One region of the Paenibacillus sp. FW507-14B1B genome, then DNA from elsewhere that is predicted to be linked to it. Evidence: riboswitches for the same ligand, from Rfam matches in the RefSeq annotation. Region 1 holds a riboswitch; the other holds the start of a gene.
What was found. A riboswitch is a leader RNA that binds a small molecule or an ion and turns the genes downstream of it on or off. The one in region 1 is predicted to bind FMN.
Positions count from the first base shown of each region.

Region 1 (10,134 bases):
GAACCCATGCCGATAATACCAACAGATGCAACGTCACCTTCAAGGAGAGCATTTGTGGCTTGTGTTGTTCCGTGAGCAATAAAGGTAACATCATCCGGTAGAATGCCTCGACTTGCTAGAATTTTGTTTAAAATCTGAACAATCCCTTTTGCCACACCATCTTCATCGTGGTGGGTCGTAGGAATCTTCATCTTCTCTATGACTTCGTAAGTTTCATTATCAATGACAGCCGCGTCTGTAAACGTCCCTCCAACATCAATCCCTACCCTTACTTTTCTTCTCTCCATCATTCTCCTCCTGAAGGTACAGGCGGGATATTCGTAGTATAAGATACCACTTCCCGCCCGAGTTCAACTACCCCGATTAAAAGACCATGAAGGCCCCGATCAGCATCGAAATAAGTACAGAAACCATCATCCAAGGCAATGTCTTCTTCAAAATTTCGTTAATATCACTCTTCGTAAAATCGGCAACCCATACGTTATGTGAGTTCGTTGGATCCGATACGGCTTGCACGTTACTTACAACACGAAGCGCTAGCATTGCAGCGACCGGGGTCATCCCCGCCGTGACGAACAATGCAGCAATACCACTTCCAAGCCCCCATACGTTCAGAGGTCCACGATAAATAGCAAGTGGTGACAATAGCGTAAAGAAGATGATATACATCAGCGGATTTGTTGGCAGAACCGCTTCAATCAGCGGTGAGATCAGTGACGACACCTGTGGCGCCATAACGGAATTCAGGAGAATACCGATACCGATCATTAGTGCCATCGCCCCCGCGATATCCTGAATCCCTTCAATCAGGGCACTGGAAAGTACATGTATCGGACGTTTTGGCAGTGTTAGCAGAACTGTAACCAAGGCGCCGATCACAACGGCTGGTACAATATCCAGTTTAAAAGCAAAAACGAGAATAACCGGTACGAGAGGACTGATGAGTGCTATGGCAGGAACCTTCTTCCCATCCGTCCCGGTGGCATTAGGCATCGCCCATGCTTTACGGCCTCTGCCGTCTTTTTTGATATAGAAAATAATCATCGCAAGCGATAAGGCAATCAGCGGCAGAGCAGCTACGAGTGTATAATCCGCAATTTCCGCAACAGAAAGACCAAGAACGTCCACATATACAGCCCAGTTAGAGACGTTGAATAGTGCGCCTACACCAACCGCTGAGACGACAACGATGGAAGCCACGAATTGAGAAATTCCTGCGGTAAGCATAATCGGAATGACAATCGTACCTACGAGGATGACCATACCAAGTCCGCCGGCTGCGGAGAAAATAATCGACGCTGTAACAAAGAATAAGACAGCGATCAGCACCGGTTTGTCACCAGCCAATTCGGCCGCTTTTCGTATGATCGATTTCGTAATTCCAACTTTATTTAGAATCTGCCCGAACCAAGCACCGAACACAAGACCAGCAATAGCACCAGACAACCTCATAGAGCCAGCTGACAGAATGGTCTTGGCGATGGTCGCTGTTTCAGGATCACTGGACATCCAAGGAACACCTGCAATAATTGCAAATAATACAGCCATTAAAGGCAAAGCTAGAATCGTTGGAAGCTTCCGAGTCATCATTAATCCAACAAAGATCAGGAAGACGAGTAAAATACCGATGGCTTGAAACCACATTAAAGTTGTCACTTTAATTTCCCCTCTCACAATGGTTACTACTAATTTTTACACTTCCAGATAAGCGCCCTGCTCTTTAAGTAGATGCTGTACTTCCTTGATATTGATATCCTGGACGTCGATTCCCCCTTTCGCAGCTATTGCAGCCGCAACACCTCCCGCGTGCCCAATTGCGCCTGTTGTCGGTGTTGTACGCATAGCCGCTTGCGCTTCAAATGTCGCTGATATACATCGTCCAATCACAATGAGATTCCTAACCGAATTTGTAATCATGCAGGAGTACGGAATGCTATACATGCCACCCCACTCCAGCTTCTGATGCTTAGTCCCTTCTCCATCCGGACTATGAATGTCAATGGGGTATCCTGAATGCGCAATCGCATCCTCGAACAGACGCTGCTCAAGCAAGTCCTCCGCTGTAAGCGTATACAATCCTTTGATTTGTCTAGAGCCCCTTACTCCAATATTAGGCCCTGTTGATTCTACAACTGCATGTTCAAAACCTGGAATATATTTTCGTACGAATAACTCTAGCTCACGGCATTGTTTGCGACCAACCATTTCAGCTCGACTCAGACTCATTGCATCCGTTGCATCATGCCCCAAGATACGAGTCGTGTTCAAGATGACCTCACCCGGATTATTGGTCTCGAAGAACAGAATGTTCTCACGTGGAATCGAAATCTCACCCTTGGCCTTTGCTTCCTTAAACAAACTGTCGAATCCGCCAACCGAAAGGCGCGGGGATTTCTCGATGATGGATGTATCCCCGTCATAGAGTGGGAAATCCTCGGGATGTGCATGGATATATTGTTTCACCTTCGGAATGTCCACGTTGTACATTTTCATCTTCAAGGTCATGGGCTGCATGGCCCCGTCAGTTTCTCTTCCCTTCGTAAACTCTGCTCCAGCTAAGACAGACAGATCACCGTCACCCGTGCCATCAATAAATACAGAACCTTTAATCTCACTGAGCCCTGACTTGTTGCACACCGTTATACTTACGATTCGCCCATTCTCTGTCTTCACACCCGCGAGCATCGTGTGGTATAGAATCTCTCCACCGCTTTCTGTCACCATGAGCTCAAGCTCATGCTTCATCGCCTCGGCATCAAACGGTGTCACTGAATATGTAAAACCGACGGTATCAAAAATATGTCCCGGCGATTTCCCTAATTTCTTCAACCGCTCAATGAGTTGATCTGTAAATCCCTGAATAGCAAGCTTCTCGCCAGCATGAAAGGTCATCATCGGCCCTACACCATTTGCTGTAAGCGTCCCTCCCAAAAATCCGTGGGACTCCACAATCAGTGTTCTCGCTCCTGAGCTTGCTGCCGCAACCGCGGCCATCGCCCCGGAAATGCCTCCACCCATTACGATAACGTCATACTTCGGCATACCCTCCATCTGCGTCTTCACTCCTTTTGGGTCATGATTATAGTGATTTCTTGACCTTAGATTACCAAAGCACATCAAATATGTAAATGCTTTCAGGAAATTTTTTTCTAAATATCCGGAAATTTAGAAAGTAATTTACCGAAGAATCAACGCCCTATTTATGCGTTTTTTTGATTAGCAACATTCTGGAAAAAGGAAACGTCAATAACTATAAATCATTTCATTTTGCAAGGAGGTAGACGATGCGGACAGTATTACTTACTGTAATTAGTATATTCTTGAGCCTGTCGCTATTCGGATGTAGCTCAAGCACATCGAAATCAGGATCAGGGACTGACTCTGTTCCGCCAACGACGGAAGATACAGCGCCAGGAATGGAAGGATATGTTGTGGATCAAAGAGATGGAGGCATTCTTGTAGTTGACAATGTGCCGAAGAATTACGGCGCTACAGGCGGGGTCGAGGAATTTTATAATGCTATTTGGTTCTCTTATGACCAGAAGGACGTTGCCATTGGTCAGAAGGTTCAGGTCTGGTTTAGTATGGTCAAGGAGTCGTATCCCGGTCAATCAACCGCTGAGAAATTACGCATACTGTCTGCTCCAAAACCAACTGAAGCTAACATAAACGAGGCCGAAGCCATACGCAGAGCGATAGAAGACCCCAGAACAGATCTCCCGGGAGTTCTTGTTATTAAAGCTGCAACCTACGACGAAACATCTGATCAATGGAGGATTACAATTAAACAAGGGGACGATGAATGGGTGGTTCGAATTGATGATAAGTAAAACCTCTCAAACATAGGCTCGGTCCAAAGGATCATCCATCTTGTTTACAGCTTCAAAGGCACCCATTGAATGACTCTATATTCATCCTATGATTCAAAAACTGATTTAGGCCATGCAATGCGAAACGTTCAACACCTATTATTCACTCTAGATGAAGGGGATGAATCATGAATCATTTCATTGTTTATATGTTGGTGTTGATGACTTCCCTTATATTGAATGGATGTACTTCAGAGCAAGCATTCACTCTAGGTACGGCGGAAGCTAGATTATACGACCTTATTCCTCCATGTGCTAATGACCTCGAATCTTTCAATTTAATTGCAAAAGCAGAACAAAATGATCAAGGCTATACCTTTACGGTCACACAAAATTGTGAGCCTGTTGACGGAGAAGGACCACAGATGGAGACCATCTATAAATATTTGGTTTCGCCAGATGAAATCAAACGGATCGAATAGAGGTAAGTATCCAAATGCAACGCAAAAAGATACCCATACGCTAAACACTTTTCTTAAAGTGTCCAGTGTATGGGTACCCGTTTAAATGACCTCGGATTGTTCCTTTTCACCTTCTCTAAGATGTAATGATTAATGAACGGTTATCACCTTAGCAGCATAATAAGTGACGAAGCTCGATTCTTCAGCTTGATAATAGCTAGCGGACAGGAAATCCGCTATTTGTTAGAAAACATCCTTTTTGTGAGCTATGTGGACTCAGATTCCGCTATTCTTACAGAAAGGCTCTGATTTAATAGGTTCAGAGCTAATAGCGGATTCTCTGTCCGCTAACGATTAATATTAGTCATATTCACAAAAATAACGGCCTCTCTGTCCGTTAGTCAGTTAGTCCGTTGGCCCATTAGTCCGCTAGGCCGCTGTCCTACACCACCTTCGCACTACCTTGCGGCTCTTCATCCCCCGCGATAACCCCCATATTGCTTCGTGACGCCCGATTTCGCCCCTCATGCTTAGCTTTATACAAAGCTTCATCACTCAGTTTATAGAGTTTATCCAGTGGCAGCATTTGAGCTGCCGTTACGGTAACCATACCAATACTTAACGTAAAGGAAATCGGTAACTTACCCGAACATTGTAATATCGAAAGACGAATCGCTTCTGCCACCTCCCCTGATTGTTTCTCATCCGCACCGGGAAGGACAACGGCAAACTCATCTCCCCCATATCTGCCTAGCAAATCTCCAGGTGTCAGAGCCCCTTTCACTTTAGCGGCATACTCTTGTAGCACCATATCTCCTATATCATGGCCGTAGGTATCATTAATGGACTTGAAGTGATCAATGTCCATGAGCAGAAAAGAAACCGGTTGACCTTTTTTCCTGCAATCCGCGATCGATTCCTTCGCTTCGAGGATAAACGTTCTGCGATTCCACACTCCTGTCAGGTCATCATAACTCGCTAGCTTATGAAGTTCCCGATCCCCCTTCTCTTTGGATAAGAGGACAAAACCTGTATTCCCTACAAACATCAACAAGAATAATGATAAAAAGGATAATGTCTGATAGATGCTTGGTTCAAAGAACGTTACGTTTATACCAGGAATCCATGCAATAATCGCTCGGATCAGCGAACCTGTAGCCACCAAGCTATACATCAACCCAGTCACTCTCATCAGTGTAGAGCCTTTCTTTCGGCAGACCATACGAATGGCAGGTAGGATCAGCAGGAGTGACATGCCTAAAGATCCCATAGCAATTCGGTTCGTTTCTGTATTGGCTAGCACGATGATAATATGAAATAAAAGAATACAAGAAAATGTTAACCCTATATAAAAGCGACGTGTGTTTCGGTGAAAGACATTCATGACTCTTAACAGCGCAATGGCTTCAAGAGCAGCTCCTAGGAATAAAACCGCATTAGCCAGAGACACCGTGAATAGATCGGGAATTCCTCCCCGAAACATGGCTAGCCCCCAACCGGTTGCTTGCAAACATTTTGCTCCATAAAACGCATTTACCGCACGATCTTTATTCTGTCCATGTCTATAAGCTGTTATTAGAATGACCGTGAATACATGCCCAACAACAAGAAATACAAAAGCGGTCCGCATATCCAGCTCTACATTCATCTTTTAAATTCTCACCATCTCAATATTCTTTTTCGACTTATTTCGACCTTTTAATGTGTAAATCCTCTTTTTTTACCATAATAGTCTAAATGTTTAGCGGAATAGTACAAAAAAACTGCCGGTATACCCGGCAGTTTTTCAATATATTTATATCTAACATATTCGGAACACTTAACCCAGCGTCCCCGCCTTAGCGACAGAATCCGATTGTCTGGAGATGATAAACAATACGATCCAGATCATCAAAAATCCAAGAATTTGGGCAGAGGTCACGACCTCGTTAAAGACAACCCAGTTAATCAATACCCCGGCCGTTGGAAAGCTAAGTTCCGCGAGCGTAGCAACAGAAGCTTTTGTTGTAGTAAGACCTTTATAATAAACAAGCAAGCTGAGCAGTCCTGGTAGAAGCGCTTGACCGATTAGATTCAGGGATACTAGAGCAAAAGCAGATGTTCCGAACTCTGGCAAATTCCAGCCTGCACCTTCATTCAACGTAATCAACCCAAGAAGAGGAAGTGCTAATACAAAACGCAGTGACGTTACCGTCTCCACCTTCATTTGACCAACCATCAATCGACCCATGACAGTAGATCCACCCCAAAGAGCTGCAGCGCCGAGTGACAAAAGGCTTCCCATCTGAATAAAGTCGCTCCAATGTCCAATCGGAATTGCAAATCCGAATGTGAGCAAATATGTTCCTGACAATGCGATAAGCATCAGATATCCAAAATGACGAGGTAGCTTTTCTTTAAGCAGCAGACTTGCTAGAAGAATGGCGAATAACGGTTGGAGCTTTTGCAGAAGAAGAACTGCGTTCAAGTTCCCGCTCGAGAGACCCATCGTGAACAGTATCGTTGCAATCCCTGATCCACCCCATGATATAAAGAGCAATGCACCAACCTGGCGCCAGCCAACTTGTTTAAGTTCCTGACGGTTCTTCCAAATGACCGGAATTGCAATTAACGAGATGATAACATGTTCTAGAAGAACGATCTGCGACGAGGTTAAATTATTCAGAAGTATGACCCGAAATAAGGGATCAACTCCCCATAGTGCTGCTCCCAGTACAACTAACCAAAAACCGTATTTCGGATTACTGCTAGCTTTACCCTTGCGTTTGGACTGTACCTTCAAACCTGTGTTGATGTTTTCCATAATGCTGTCTCCTATCCTTGAATACGGAGTCTTACCAGCAGAAAGCCCCCGTTATCGACAAATGTCGAACATACGGGGGCTGACCAAATAAGCCTACTGTAGAACTAAAAATTCCACAGCAAACCTACGTTTGATCTTCTCCCATCCGGACTTTACCGTCGGCCTTGGATTCTCACCAAGTCAGTCGCTACCTTAAACTTCAAAATAGCGAGTCGCGGGCTGGAGTTCATTCACGAGAGAACGAACCATCACCGCCGGTTAGGAATTTCACCTTACCCCGAAGATCCATATTCATTTATTTTTATTTTGTATTTCTCGAATAACCTAAATCCATAATACTAAAAATTAAGACAATAAGCTGATAAAAAAATCACAATGAAATTATAACACGAATAGTTTCATGTAAATACAATTTTTTTACAGAAAATGATGTTAATTTCTCAGAATATAACCTCACTGAGAATTATACAGCAAATATACATTAGTTACTACATAATTTTCAACGAGTACTTTTTACCACATTCGGCCTTCACACAAAAGGGACATCCTTTAAAGATCATAGATCTTTCTTAGGATATCCCTATCGTATTCTCAAGCGCTGTATTTAGCCTCGATACACTTCAAAAGCTGAAATCGTCGGGCACCATCTGGACTCCGTAATCTTCAATCGAATAAACCGTGAAGTTACATTGTCGAATCGGCATATACGCTTATAACCAACAACCGTACCGCTCCAGAGCGGCTTCCATTCGCCGTCCTGTTCATACTCCAGCTCGAATTTCTCGATTCGTTGACTATAACGATGTTCTTGCAGAACAACATGGTTGAATTCGATCTCTGCATGCAGATCCACTTCAATAGTAACCTGCTCCGTCCCTTCCTCTGGACACCAATAGCTGTCAGGATTGCCATCAAAAATACAGTTCACATCATGTCCATCCATCGTCTGTGAAGCCTGGGCAGTAGCACCCTCAGCCAGATTTGTTCTGAACGTGTTACGAATGTAATCTCCCAGCTCACGCAGCCGAGCACGATCATTCTCATGAATAAGCCCCCGTTTATCCGGTGGTAAATTCAGCAGGAAAGTGGCGTTTCCGCCGACTGAACCATAATACACATGAAGCAGTTCTTCAAGTGATTTAACTTTATCATCTTCCGAAGCATGATAGAACCAACCTGGGCGAATGGACGTATTTACTTCAGCTGGATACCAGACCAGTTCGCGCTCATGACGAATGATCTCTCTACTTCCCAGATCGCGATCGGTGGAATCATATCGTTTAGCAAATTCGCCATCATCCACTTGTTGAGATTTCTCCTGAATGCTCTCATTCGAGCGGAGAGATACAGGCACGACACTCCACTCTGACTCACGGCATACGCCCGCTTCATTTCCACACCACCGAATATCCGGTCCACACACATTGATAACCGCATTTGGTTGTAACTCTCGAATAAGAGAATAATAAGCGTCCCAGTCATACACTTGTCTTTTCCCATTCGGGCCTTCACCACAAGCACCGTCGAACCATACACAGAAAATATCTCCGTAGTTCGTTAACAACTCTCTTAACTGGTTCATAAAGTACTCATTGTATTTAGGAGAATCACCATAAGTCTGTTCATGACGATCCCATGGGGATAAATAGACACCGAACTTAATACCACCTTTGCGGCAGGCATCCGCAACTTCCTGAACGATATCGCCCTGTCCATTCTTCCAAGGGCTGTTCTTCACGGAGTGCTCGGTATACTGGCTCGGCCATAAACAAAATCCGTCATGGTGCTTACAAGTAAGAATAAGTCCCTTCATTCCAGCATCCCGGCATGAGTCAACCCACTGATCCGCATCAAATTCTACAGGGTTAAAGATAGCTGGATCTTCATCGCCATGCCCCCACTCTTTATCCGTGTACGTGTTGATCGTAAAGTGAATGAATGAATAGAACTCCATTTCCTGCACAGCCACCTGTCTTTCTGAAGGCTTCACTTGTGCAGCGTATTGAATCAAATCAACCATGTCATATCTCCTCCGTCACTCTAGGGTAGAAGGAATACAGTTACTATTTGGTTGGCAGCGCTTTCTGATAAGCTGCCAGGTAAGCATCCAGCTGCATTCCTTTAAATCCATTTACGTAATTCTCCCAATCCTTATCGATATCCTTGTTACCGGTTACAAATTGCGCAAGATTCGATGCCACATAATCAGATAATGTCTTCGACATTTGTGTAACGATTAACGCATCCGCTGGATCAATAAATACATCGGTCGGATACGCAATTTCCGGTTTCGCAAATGGCTCATACTTTTTCGCAGCCAGCCATAGACGGTAATCAATCGCACCTTTACCGAGTGGATCTGCTGGAGCTACGAATGATTCACGGATGGAGTTGAGCATCTGCATCGTTCCTAATTGCCACCACGTATTTGCCAGCGGTGTTTGTCCACTTGCAGACTGCTCTGACGTAACAACATCATACTTCGCAGGATTTCCGTTATAGTCAAGCTCGCCGCTTTCCGCTTTTTTATAACCTTCTCCTTCAAAGCCCCATGTTGTATGAACCGTTCCTTCTTCGGAGAAGAGATAATCAGCTAGACGAATGGCAGCAATTTGTTCTTCCTTGGTCGCTTTATTCGTAATAACAAATTGTCCAGCACCAGCTCCGACCGTATAACCTGCTAATTGAACACCCTCTGGCCCTTTAAGTGGTGGAACAACATCGTAAGCTTTGTGACGTGTGTTGTTCTCATCATTAACTTCAAACATACCTCCAATATTCGCAGTACCTACACTGCCTACTACAACATCAGGCTTGTTGGCTAGTTGTTTAACAGCATCAACGTTTTGCGTGAATGCGGCTTTATCCATCAAACCTTCTTCGAATAACTTACGTAAATACTTCACGCCTTCCTTCCATTCCGGTTGCATAGGCGCATAGATGACCTTGCCATCCTTGATCATTAAACCGGTTCCATCATTGTAGATAAAGGCATTCATTAAGAACAAATCTACACCGCCACCCCAATCATTATTGGAGGTTGTGAAAGGAACCTCATCTG
Region 1 is NZ_JBYSWS010000005.1:172,617-182,750, forward strand. It holds gene AC3WJJ_RS22015 (hydantoinase/oxoprolinase family protein) at 1-287, opposite strand, end outside; gene AC3WJJ_RS22020 (citrate transporter) at 364-1,656, opposite strand; gene AC3WJJ_RS22025 (FAD-dependent oxidoreductase) at 1,693-3,051, opposite strand; gene AC3WJJ_RS22030 (YobA family protein) at 3,285-3,830, shown strand; gene AC3WJJ_RS22035 (hypothetical protein) at 3,998-4,291, shown strand; gene AC3WJJ_RS22040 (GGDEF domain-containing protein) at 4,713-5,918, opposite strand; gene AC3WJJ_RS22045 (DMT family transporter) at 6,090-7,073, opposite strand; FMN riboswitch at 7,203-7,362, opposite strand; gene AC3WJJ_RS22050 (alpha-L-fucosidase) at 7,678-9,093, opposite strand; gene AC3WJJ_RS22055 (ABC transporter substrate-binding protein) at 9,137-10,134, opposite strand, start outside.

Region 2 (10,134 bases), on a different contig from region 1:
TCACAAGAACGATGGTTTGATAAGCTGGCTCTGAATGAAGCTATCGGTGGCTTGTCTGAACGTGAACGACTCATCGTATACTTACGTTATTATCGAGACCAGACCCAGTCTGAGGTAGCAAGTCGTCTCGGCATATCACAGGTTCAGGTTTCCAGATTGGAGAAAAAAATACTTCAAAGCATTCGTAATCAGATTGCGCAGTAGCACAATCTTTACCGAATCGTCTAAAACGTCGTCCCTTTAGGGACGGCGTTTTTGCATTGCTTGAATTCGGATCTAAAGAGAGATTGTAATAACTACTCCCTGCATATGGAAAGGTAAATAAGAGTAAGGAGAGCTTTTATTTCCCATACTAACGGTAATTTAGCAGTAAAGGAGTGTTCCGGATGAAGGTTAGTCCCACTCCGACGGTGTTTCTGCAATTAAGGAGCCGTATTCGCCTACCCAGAGATCAGACCGTCAAACTCGGAGATGTTGCTTTTATTATTTGTGATCCTGAATGGGAAGATCCATTGCGTAGCCTACCTCTTGTTCACCCAAAGGATGGGGATGGTAACCGGCTTCTGATGGATTTAATTCTGATCATTCCAAAGATCCGTCAATTGATTCCGAACGTTCAGATTGAGCCAATGGGAAATCACCATACTTTAGTGGAGTTAGTTGGTCCCTCAGCTAAACCGTCCCGCTTTTGGTTTCCGATTGTTTGGTTGCTGTTGTTCTTTGGATCAGCTTTAACGATTATGAACTTTCATGCCGATGTCAACATGCTGGAGGTGCAAATTCGAATCGTTGAGATGGTCACAGGGCACAGGGATGAGCATCCCTATTTGTTCCAGATTGCCTATTCACTTGGGCTCGGTTTTGGGATGACCGTATTTTTTAATCACCTGTTCAAAAAGAAATGGAACGAGGAACCCACTCCACTTGAGGTTGAGATGTATTTGTATCAAGAAAATCTCGATCAATTCGTTGTCGCAGAAGAATATCGAAAGATGAAAGTGGCAGAGAGTCTTTCGCAGGTATCGAATGTGAAATCGAAGGGGAAAACATGATTACGATCGTGCAGCAAATGATTTCCATCCTTCTCGGAATAGCTGGTGGAATTGCCGTAGGTGGGGGTGTCATTGCGCTCATTATTGTACTCGATATTATTCCGAGGCTATCCCAGTTGACCTGGACCTATGACAAAGTCCACTGGTATGAAGGCGCTCTGATTGCAGGTTCCCTCATAGGGACAATCGCTGATTTCTGGATGTGGAAAACATCCTTAGGTCCTGTAGTAAGCACACTTATTGGTTTGTTCTGCGGTGTGTTCATTGGAATGCTTGCAGCAGCTTTAACTGAAGTGTTAAACGTTCTACCGATTTTGTCCAAGCGGCTTAAGCTGACGCAATATCTGTTTGGCTTGTTGATGGCTATGGTCGCTGGAAAGGTCGCTGGTTCTTTGTTCGATTGGTTTATTTATCGACAGTAGACTAGCGAGGGTAGCGAGAATTAAAGGGGGTAAAGTAGATGGATGATAAGACGGAGCTTACTGGAAATAAAGTAGAAGATATACCAGCCGTTCCACCTTCCGAGATAAAGAAGTTGGATGAGGAAGCTTTGATTAAGAAAAGAGACAGTGAAACTTCGGACAGTACCTATGAGTCTATTTTGTATTGGCAAGGTTCAGATGAAATTCCGGGACGAATGAAGGATCTGAAAGCCATATTAGGTGAAGTCATGGGGCTTGGAGTTTCCTTTGATATTGTATTTAGAGAAATGACCATCGGAGGAAAAGAGACCGGTCTTTTATTTATGAATGGCTTTATTAACTCAGGGGTAGGAACAGAGATCCTAAAGCGGTTAACTTATTTAACACCTGAGGATATCGAAAATCATGCTTTTTCAAGCATCAAGAATAAGTACATTCCATATGTACAAGTGGAGTCTACTTCAAAGCTGAGTGAAGCAATTAGTAAGGTCATGACCGGAATGAGTGCCTTTTTCATTGAAGGCGAGCAATCGGTCATTATGCTCGATACAAGGGTGTATCCTTCTCGAAGTCCGGACGAACCGGATACGGAGAAGGTCGTAAGGGGAGCCAGAGATGGTTTCACTGAAACATTGCTTACCAACATCAACCTGGTACGGCGGCGTGTTCGTGACCCGGGGCTTCATAGTGAAATCATGCAGGTCGGAAGACGTACTCAGACGGATGTCAGTATCTTATTCATTGATGACATTGCGGATCGTGAACAGGTTGAGGCGGTAAGGCATAAAATTCAAGAGCTTGATCTTGAAGGTTTACCTCTAGGAGATAAGCAGCTTGAAGAAGCAATCGTAAATAAAGGCTGGCATCCTTATCCTCTTGTACGATACTCGGAGCGGCCGGACGTTGTTGCATCCCACTTACTTGAAGGAAGAATTGTTGTAATGGTAGATACCTCGCCAAGTGTGATGATTATGCCATCAACGTTTTTTGATTTGTGTCAGCATGCGGAGGAGAATCGGCAAACGCCTTTTATGGGCACCTATCTGCGTTGGGTTCGATTTGGGGGCATATTTGCTTCCATGTTCCTTTTGCCGTTGTGGATGCTTCTGGTTATACATCCTGAACTGAAACCGCCGTATTTAGACATTCTTGGTCCTCAGGAAAATGCAAAAATTCCGATCATCGCTCAATTCTTGATCGTCGAATTTGGGGTTGACTTGATGCGTCTGGCGGCTGTCCACACACCTACGCCACTAGCCTCTGCGATGGGTTTGATTGCGGCTATCCTTATCGGGGATATAGCCGTAAAGACCGGGCTGTTTGTAAACGAAGTGGTACTTTATATGGCTGTTGCGGCAATTGGTATGTTTGCAACGCCAAGTTATGAGCTGGGGCTTGCTAACCGAGTTGTTCGACTTGTGCTCTTAATCGCAGTCGCGTTGTTCGGAGTCAAAGGTCTAGTGATCGGTACAACGATGCTCATCTTGATACTGACCACCCATAGATCCTATAACTCGTCCTATCTATGGCCGTTCATACCATTTAGTGCAAAGGCTATGGGCGAAGTATTATTCCGTAAGCCAGTACTGTATTCCAGAAGACGCCCAGCTTTAAACAAGACTCGTGACAGCAGTAAAATGGGTCCTGAAATGAATCCTAAACGAAAACAATAATAAATAACACAAAGGTTATGTTGAAAAATCCATTTTATTACGATTCGTTGTCTGCTATACTGTGAACAATTATTCGATTATCAAACTTTTTAAATATCGATCGGAGGAATTGTGAGCATGTTTTTACACGGTACTAGCAGAATTAATGATCTCGGACATCTTGAAATTGGTGGGTGCGATACAGCTGATCTTAAAGCTCAATATGGAACCCCTCTTTATATTGTAGACGAGCAATCGGTAAGAACCCGTTGTCGTGAATACATCGATGCTTTTAAAGCCTCAGGTCTTAAGTATCAAGTTGCTTATGCAAGTAAAGCTTTTTGTGTCATGGCTATGTGTCGTCTTGCTGAAGAAGAAGGTATGTCTCTTGATGTCGTGTCTGATGGCGAGCTGTATACAGCACTGGAAGCAGGTTTCCCAGCTGAACGTATTCATTTTCATGGCAATAACAAGACCCTGGATGAAATCGAAATGGCATTGAATGCTAACATTGGTTGCTTCGTTGTGGACAATGAGATAGAGCTCCATTTGCTTCAAGCTGTAGCAGCTGAGAAAGGCCGTCAAGTGAAGATCTTGCTTCGTGTAACCCCTGGGGTAGAAGCACATACCCATGAATACATTTCAACGGGTCAGACGGACTCTAAATTTGGATTCGATATTGGAAATGGTTCTGCATTTGAAGCTGTTAAGTTAGCAGCAGCACAACCCAATCTTGAACTTCTTGGATTGCATTCACACATTGGATCACAGATTTTTGAGGTTGAAGGTTTCCAGATGGCCGTGCAGCGTGTTGCAGAATTTGCACGTTCGGTGAAAGAGGAACTTGGTGTAACATTTAGTGTTGTGAATCTTGGAGGCGGATTTGGTATCCGTTATGTCGAAGGAGATACACCTCTTCAAGTATCCCAGTATGTTAAAGCCATTACAGATTCTGTGAAGACTCATTTCGCAGGGATCAGCGCTGAACTTCCAGAAATCTGGGTTGAGCCAGGTCGGAGTATTGTGGGTGATGCAGGAACAACACTTTACACCGTGGGAACTAGTAAGGATATTCCTGGTGTGCGTAAGTATGTTGCTGTAGATGGCGGGATGACCGATAACCCACGTCCTGCCTTGTACGAGTCCCAGTATGAAGCCATTCTAGCTAACCGTGCGAATGAGCAGAATGAAGAGAAGGTATCTATTGCAGGTAAATGTTGTGAGAGTGGCGATATGTTGATCTGGGATGTAGAGTTGCCTAAGGTGAAATCAGGTGATTTGCTCGCAGTTGCATGTACAGGTGCTTACAACTATTCCATGGCTAGCAACTATAACCGTATTCGTAAACCAGCGGTTGTGTTTGTTAAAGATGGTGTAAGTGATTTGGTTGTTCGTCGTGAAAGTCTAGAAGATATTGTTAGACATGATGTTGTTCCTCAGCGAATCCAGAATAAGCAGACAGTATTGAGCTAAGGTTAATATTAGGGCAAGGGTCGCACCTATACTTCGGTATTAGGCTGAGACCCTTTTTTCTTGTTATCTTTGTTTGCATGAGATGTTGCAAATGAGATACAATGGGAACGTAATCAAGACATGGAAATGTAATGGATTGTATATCAGACATTTCGATTAATCGACTAAGGAAGTGAAGAGAAAATGAAAAAAGGTACAATTGAATTAGAAAACGGCGGTATTGTGGAAATCGACTTTTTCCCTGAAGAAGCACCGAACACTGTTGCCAACTTTGAGAAATTGGCGAATAGCGGTTTTTATAACGGACTAAGCTTTCACCGTGTAATTCCAGGCTTCGTAGCTCAAGGCGGATGCCCTACTGGCAACGGTACTGGCGGTCCTGGGTACACGATCAAATGTGAAACTTCTACAAACACAACGAAGCACGATGTAGGTGTGTTGTCCATGGCTCATGCAGGTCCTAACACTGGCGGAAGTCAGTTCTTTATCTGTTATGGTCCTCAGCCTCACCTTGATGGCGTTCATACTGTATTTGGTAAAGTAACGAGCGGTATGGAGCATATTAACAATGTGAAGCAAGGCGACAAAATGAAAGAAGTTAAAGTATTCGAAGCGTAATACTTTAATATAGGACAACCTTCTCTCGTTATCTTGATAACGAGAGAAGGTTGTTTTTTATTATGAAATCAATGATTTAAATGGTATACATTAGAACGATTCGTAAGTGAGTGTGTATTATTCACTTGCTTTTTGTTTTTCTATTTGTTAATATGCCATTAACTTAATACAGCAAGATCCTTCGGGGCAGGGTGAAATTCCCTACCGGCGGTGATGGACGTGATGAGATAGTCGAAACAAGCTATTCGTCACGTACTTAGTCCGTGACCCGGATATACGCTAGAGGCATTTTGATAATGCTGAGTATATACGGTGGACCTGGTGCAAATCCGGGACCGACAGTATAGTCTGGATGGGAGAAGGAGAGAAGACATATCATTTTATGTGGTAGGTCTGATAGAAGTAAAGTTTATTTGGTGTGCGTGCATATTTTCACAAAGGATTACAGCTGATTAGAGCCAGCTTTTTTTGGCTTATAGTCAGATTCTGTTTCTTTGGTAATATTCGGCATATCTTGTTTGCTTCTGTCTGCAATATTTAATCTCCCAATTTAAGTTAAGCCCTGTTTGGATTTAATCATCCAGGCAGGGCTTTTTTGTGCCGAATGAAGCGATCCGCAAGGAGGTTTCATGTTCGATTCTGATCTCAGCATTTAAAGCGGAATGTAAGATCTTGAGGAGGGGAGATTTTACTTGAGAGAAATAATGGATGATGAATTTTATATGTCATTAGCGCTTGATTTGGCTGAGCGTGCACAAGGTCAGACTGGAATCAACCCGGTTGTCGGCTCTGTCGTAGTGAAAGATGGCATGCTGGTTGGTATGGGTTCCCACCTTGAAAGAGGAACACCTCATGCGGAAATTCATGCAATGCAAATGGCTGGCAATAAAGCACATGGTAGCACAGTATATATTACACTCGAGCCTTGTAGTCATTATGGAAAGACACCACCATGTAGTGAGAGATTGATTGCAGAGCGAGTTAAACGAGTTGTTATCGCAACTGAGGATCCTAATCCACTTGTTTCTGGCAAAGGAGTTCAGATGCTAAGAGAGGCTGGCATTCAAGTCGATGTAGGAGTACTAAAGAATCGTGCTAACAAGCTTAATGAACCGTTCAGAAAGTTTATAACTACGGGTAAACCCTATATCACACTAAAAACCGCTAGTACCCTAGATGGCAGGATCGCAACAAAAGCGGGGGATAGCAAATGGATTTCTAATGAAGCGGCAAGAGCAAGAGTGCATACGCTTCGCCATCGCCATCAAGGTATTATGGTTGGAGTATCGACCGTAATCGCTGATGATCCTCTCCTAACGACCAGGCTTACTGTAGATGGACTGAATCCGATTCGGATTGTGGTTGACTCTAGGCTAAGAATACCTTTGGACAGCAAGATGATACAGGATCATGCCGCTTCGGTCATTATTTTGACGACAAGTCATGGGGATAAGATTAAGCGAATTGAGCTTGAGAAGAAGGGGATTGAAGTTATTACTTGCGGTGATGGCCCTCAAGTTGACCTGCAGCTTGCAATGACCTTGTTAGGTCAAAAAGAGATTGGATCCATTCTTTTGGAAGGGGGAGGCACGCTAAACGGGTCTATGCTAAAGGAAAGGCTTGTGGATTGTATTGTTCTCTTTCTGGCTCCGAAAATCGTAGGTAGTATGGGTGCCCCTTCAAGTTTTAACTTTAGTGGTGCGGAGCTAATGAGTGAAGCGTTAACTTTGACAGACTTAGAGATTGAACAACTTGACAATAATTTATGTATTCGTGGAATACCGGTCTATTCATAATCGTATTCTTTTAAGTCGATTTCCTATTTGAATCAAGCTAAGGAGAAGAGGTGTTATATGTTCACAGGACTGGTAGAAGAAATCGGTGAGATTCGACGGATTAGTCGAAAAGGTGAAGCTATGGTTCTTAGCATCTCAGCATCTTTCATTATGGATGACCTAAAGCTCGGGGATAGCGTGGCTGTAAACGGCGTTTGTTTGACGGCAACGTCGATCATAGATAAGAAGCAATTCACCGTAGATGTGATGCCGGAAACATTTCGAAGTACCAATCTAAACGAGCTTAAGGGGGGGAGCAAAGTCAACCTGGAGCGGGCGATGGCTGCTAGTGCAAGATTTGGTGGTCATATTGTCCAAGGACATGTTGATGGCACTGGAGTGATCCGCAGTGTTCAGAGAGACCAAAACGCGGTTGTCTACGAGATTGCTCCTTCGAACACAAACTTGTTTAAATACATTATTCCTAAAGGTTCGGTCACTTTAGATGGCATTAGTCTCACCATAGTTAAGGTTTATGAAACTTCTTTTACCGTATCGATTATTCCACATACGCTTGCTGAAACAGTTCTTTCATTCAAGCTGGCTGGTGATACGGTGAACATAGAGAATGACATTTTAGGTAAGTATGTGGACCATCTTTTACATTATGGTTCACCAGAGACAGATGATAAGAGATCAAATCGTGGAATAAGTCATGAATACTTGTCTGAGCATGGTTTTGCATAAGGGAGAATGTAGGCTCCATGAGAATGAAGGAGGATGAGCTATGGATGATCAATTCGAGTTTAGCAGGGTTGAAGACGCGATTAACGACCTAATGCTTGGAAAAGTTGTTATCGTTGTTGATGATGAGGACCGCGAAAACGAAGGAGATTTTATTGCTCTGGCGGATAAAGCAACACCAGAAGTCATCAACTTCATGATTACAGAAGGTCGAGGCTTAGTATGTGTGCCGATCACACAGGCGAGAGCACTGGAATTAGATTTGAAACCGATGGTAACTCAGAATACAGATGCTCACGGAACAGCTTTTACGGTATCTGTTGATCACAAGGATACGACAACGGGTATATCCGCTTTTGAGCGTGCACTTACCATTCAAGGGATATTGGACCCGAACGCCGTGCCGACAGATTTTCGAAGACCAGGGCATATGTTCCCACTGGTGGCGAAAGATGGTGGTGTTCTCCGCCGTGCTGGCCATACCGAAGCAGCTGTGGATCTGGCCAGATTATGTGGTTCTTATCCAGCAGGCGTGATCTGTGAGATCATTAAAGAAGATGGTACGATGGCACGTTTGCCTGATCTAGTTCAAATCGCCAGAAAAAATGACCTGAAGTTGATTAGTATTAAAGATCTAATTCATTATCGTAACGAAAAGGAAATGCTGGTCAATCGTGAGGTTTCCGTGCGTATGCCTACCGATTTTGGGGAGTTTCAAGCGATCGCTTATACCAATGAGGTGGATAACAAAGAGCATATTGCACTTGTTAAAGGTTCGATCAATGGTGATAAACCTATTCTCGTACGCGTCCACTCCGAATGTTTAACGGGAGATGTGTTTCATTCGCATCGTTGTGACTGCGGTCCTCAGTTCGAGGCAGCGCTTCGACAGATTCAAGAAGCGGGAGAAGGCGTTCTTTTATATATGAGACAAGAGGGGCGAGGGATTGGACTTATTAATAAATTGAAAGCCTATAAGCTTCAGGAAGAGGGACTAGATACAGTTGATGCTAATTTGAAGTTAGGTTTTCCAGCAGATCTGCGGGATTATGGGATAGGTGCACAGATTCTGAAGGATCTAGGTATTCGTCAAATTCGTCTCTTAACCAATAATCCACGTAAGATTAAAGGACTTGAGGGATATGGTCTTGAGGTTGTAGAACGTGTACCGATACAAATGCAGGAGAATAAAGACAATTCGGGTTATCTTCATACGAAGCAAACCAAACTTGGTCATATGCTGAAATTTTAAATACTACTATTCCAATTTGAAAGGTTGATGATTTAGCATGGCACATTATTTTGAAGGAAATCTTGTATCCGAGGGTTTGAAGTATGGAGTCGTTGTTGGGCGCTTTAATGAATTCATTACAAGTAAGCTATTAGGAGGAGCGCTTGATGCACTGAAGCGTCATGGTGTTCAGGACGATGAGGTAGATGTGGCTTGGGTACCAGGAGCTTTTGAAATCCCGTTGATTGCCCAAAAAATGGCGGAAAGCGGGAAATACGATGCAATAATTACACTAGGTACTGTGATTCGAGGATCTACCACACATTATGACTATGTATGTAATGAGGTCGCTAAGGGAGTATCTGCGATTAACTTGAAATCGGGTGTACCTACCATTTTTGGAGTTGTGACTACAGAGAATATTGAGCAAGCGATTGAGCGGGCAGGGACGAAAGCGGGCAACAAGGGTTGGGATTCCGCAATGGCAGCGATTGAGATGGCAAACTTGACGAAACAGCTAAAATAGTGCTTATTTAATGTAGTGCCCTTTTTTTCAGGGCACTACATTTTATTTTTTGTGGCGGGAGGATTCACCGTGACCGTATTATACAAGCTGGAGACGTTTGAAGGACCGCTCGATCTATTGCTTCATCTTATAGATAAAGCGGAAATTGACATCCAGGATATCCCCGTCAGTGAGATTACCGAACAGTACATGGCTTATCTACAGAATATGCAGGAGTTGGAGCTGGAGATTACAAGCGAGTTTTTAGTTATGGCTGCCACACTGCTTTCGATTAAGAGTAAACTATTACTGCCAAAACCACCGGTTATTGAAATGGACGAGTTTGACTATTATGAAGAAGATGATGTTGACCCACGAGCGGAACTCATTCAGCGATTGATTGAATACCGGAAATATAAAGGGATCGCAGAGCACCTTCACGAACGTGAATGGGAGCGAAGTCTCATCTATTCGAAGGAGCCTGAAGACTTAACGCCATTCATGCCTGTGATGGAAGAGAATCCAGTTCTGGGATTGCATACTTCGGATCTAATTGCCGCCTTCCAAAAGGCGCTTAGCAAAGCGGTCAAGCGTACTTCATATGCCCGCATACAAAGGGATGAAATATCGGTAAAAGACCGGATTGGACAGGTGATACATAC
Region 2 is NZ_JBYSWS010000001.1:1,073,730-1,083,863, reverse strand. It holds gene sigF (RNA polymerase sporulation sigma factor SigF) at 1-204, shown strand, start outside; gene AC3WJJ_RS05165 (stage V sporulation protein AA) at 387-1,052, shown strand; gene AC3WJJ_RS05160 (stage V sporulation protein AB) at 1,049-1,474, shown strand; gene AC3WJJ_RS05155 (spore germination protein) at 1,513-3,147, shown strand; gene lysA (diaminopimelate decarboxylase) at 3,265-4,599, shown strand; gene AC3WJJ_RS05145 (peptidylprolyl isomerase) at 4,783-5,217, shown strand; FMN riboswitch at 5,391-5,585, shown strand; gene ribD (bifunctional diaminohydroxyphosphoribosylaminopyrimidine deaminase/5-amino-6-(5-phosphoribosylamino)uracil reductase RibD) at 5,922-7,013, shown strand; gene ribE (riboflavin synthase) at 7,071-7,739, shown strand; gene AC3WJJ_RS05130 (bifunctional 3,4-dihydroxy-2-butanone-4-phosphate synthase/GTP cyclohydrolase II) at 7,780-8,988, shown strand; gene ribH (6,7-dimethyl-8-ribityllumazine synthase) at 9,026-9,493, shown strand; gene AC3WJJ_RS05120 (segregation and condensation protein A) at 9,563-10,134, shown strand, end outside.
Region 2: another riboswitch for FMN. It lies ahead of ribD (bifunctional diaminohydroxyphosphoribosylaminopyrimidine deaminase/5-amino-6-(5-phosphoribosylamino)uracil reductase RibD); the one in region 1 lies ahead of AC3WJJ_RS22045 (DMT family transporter).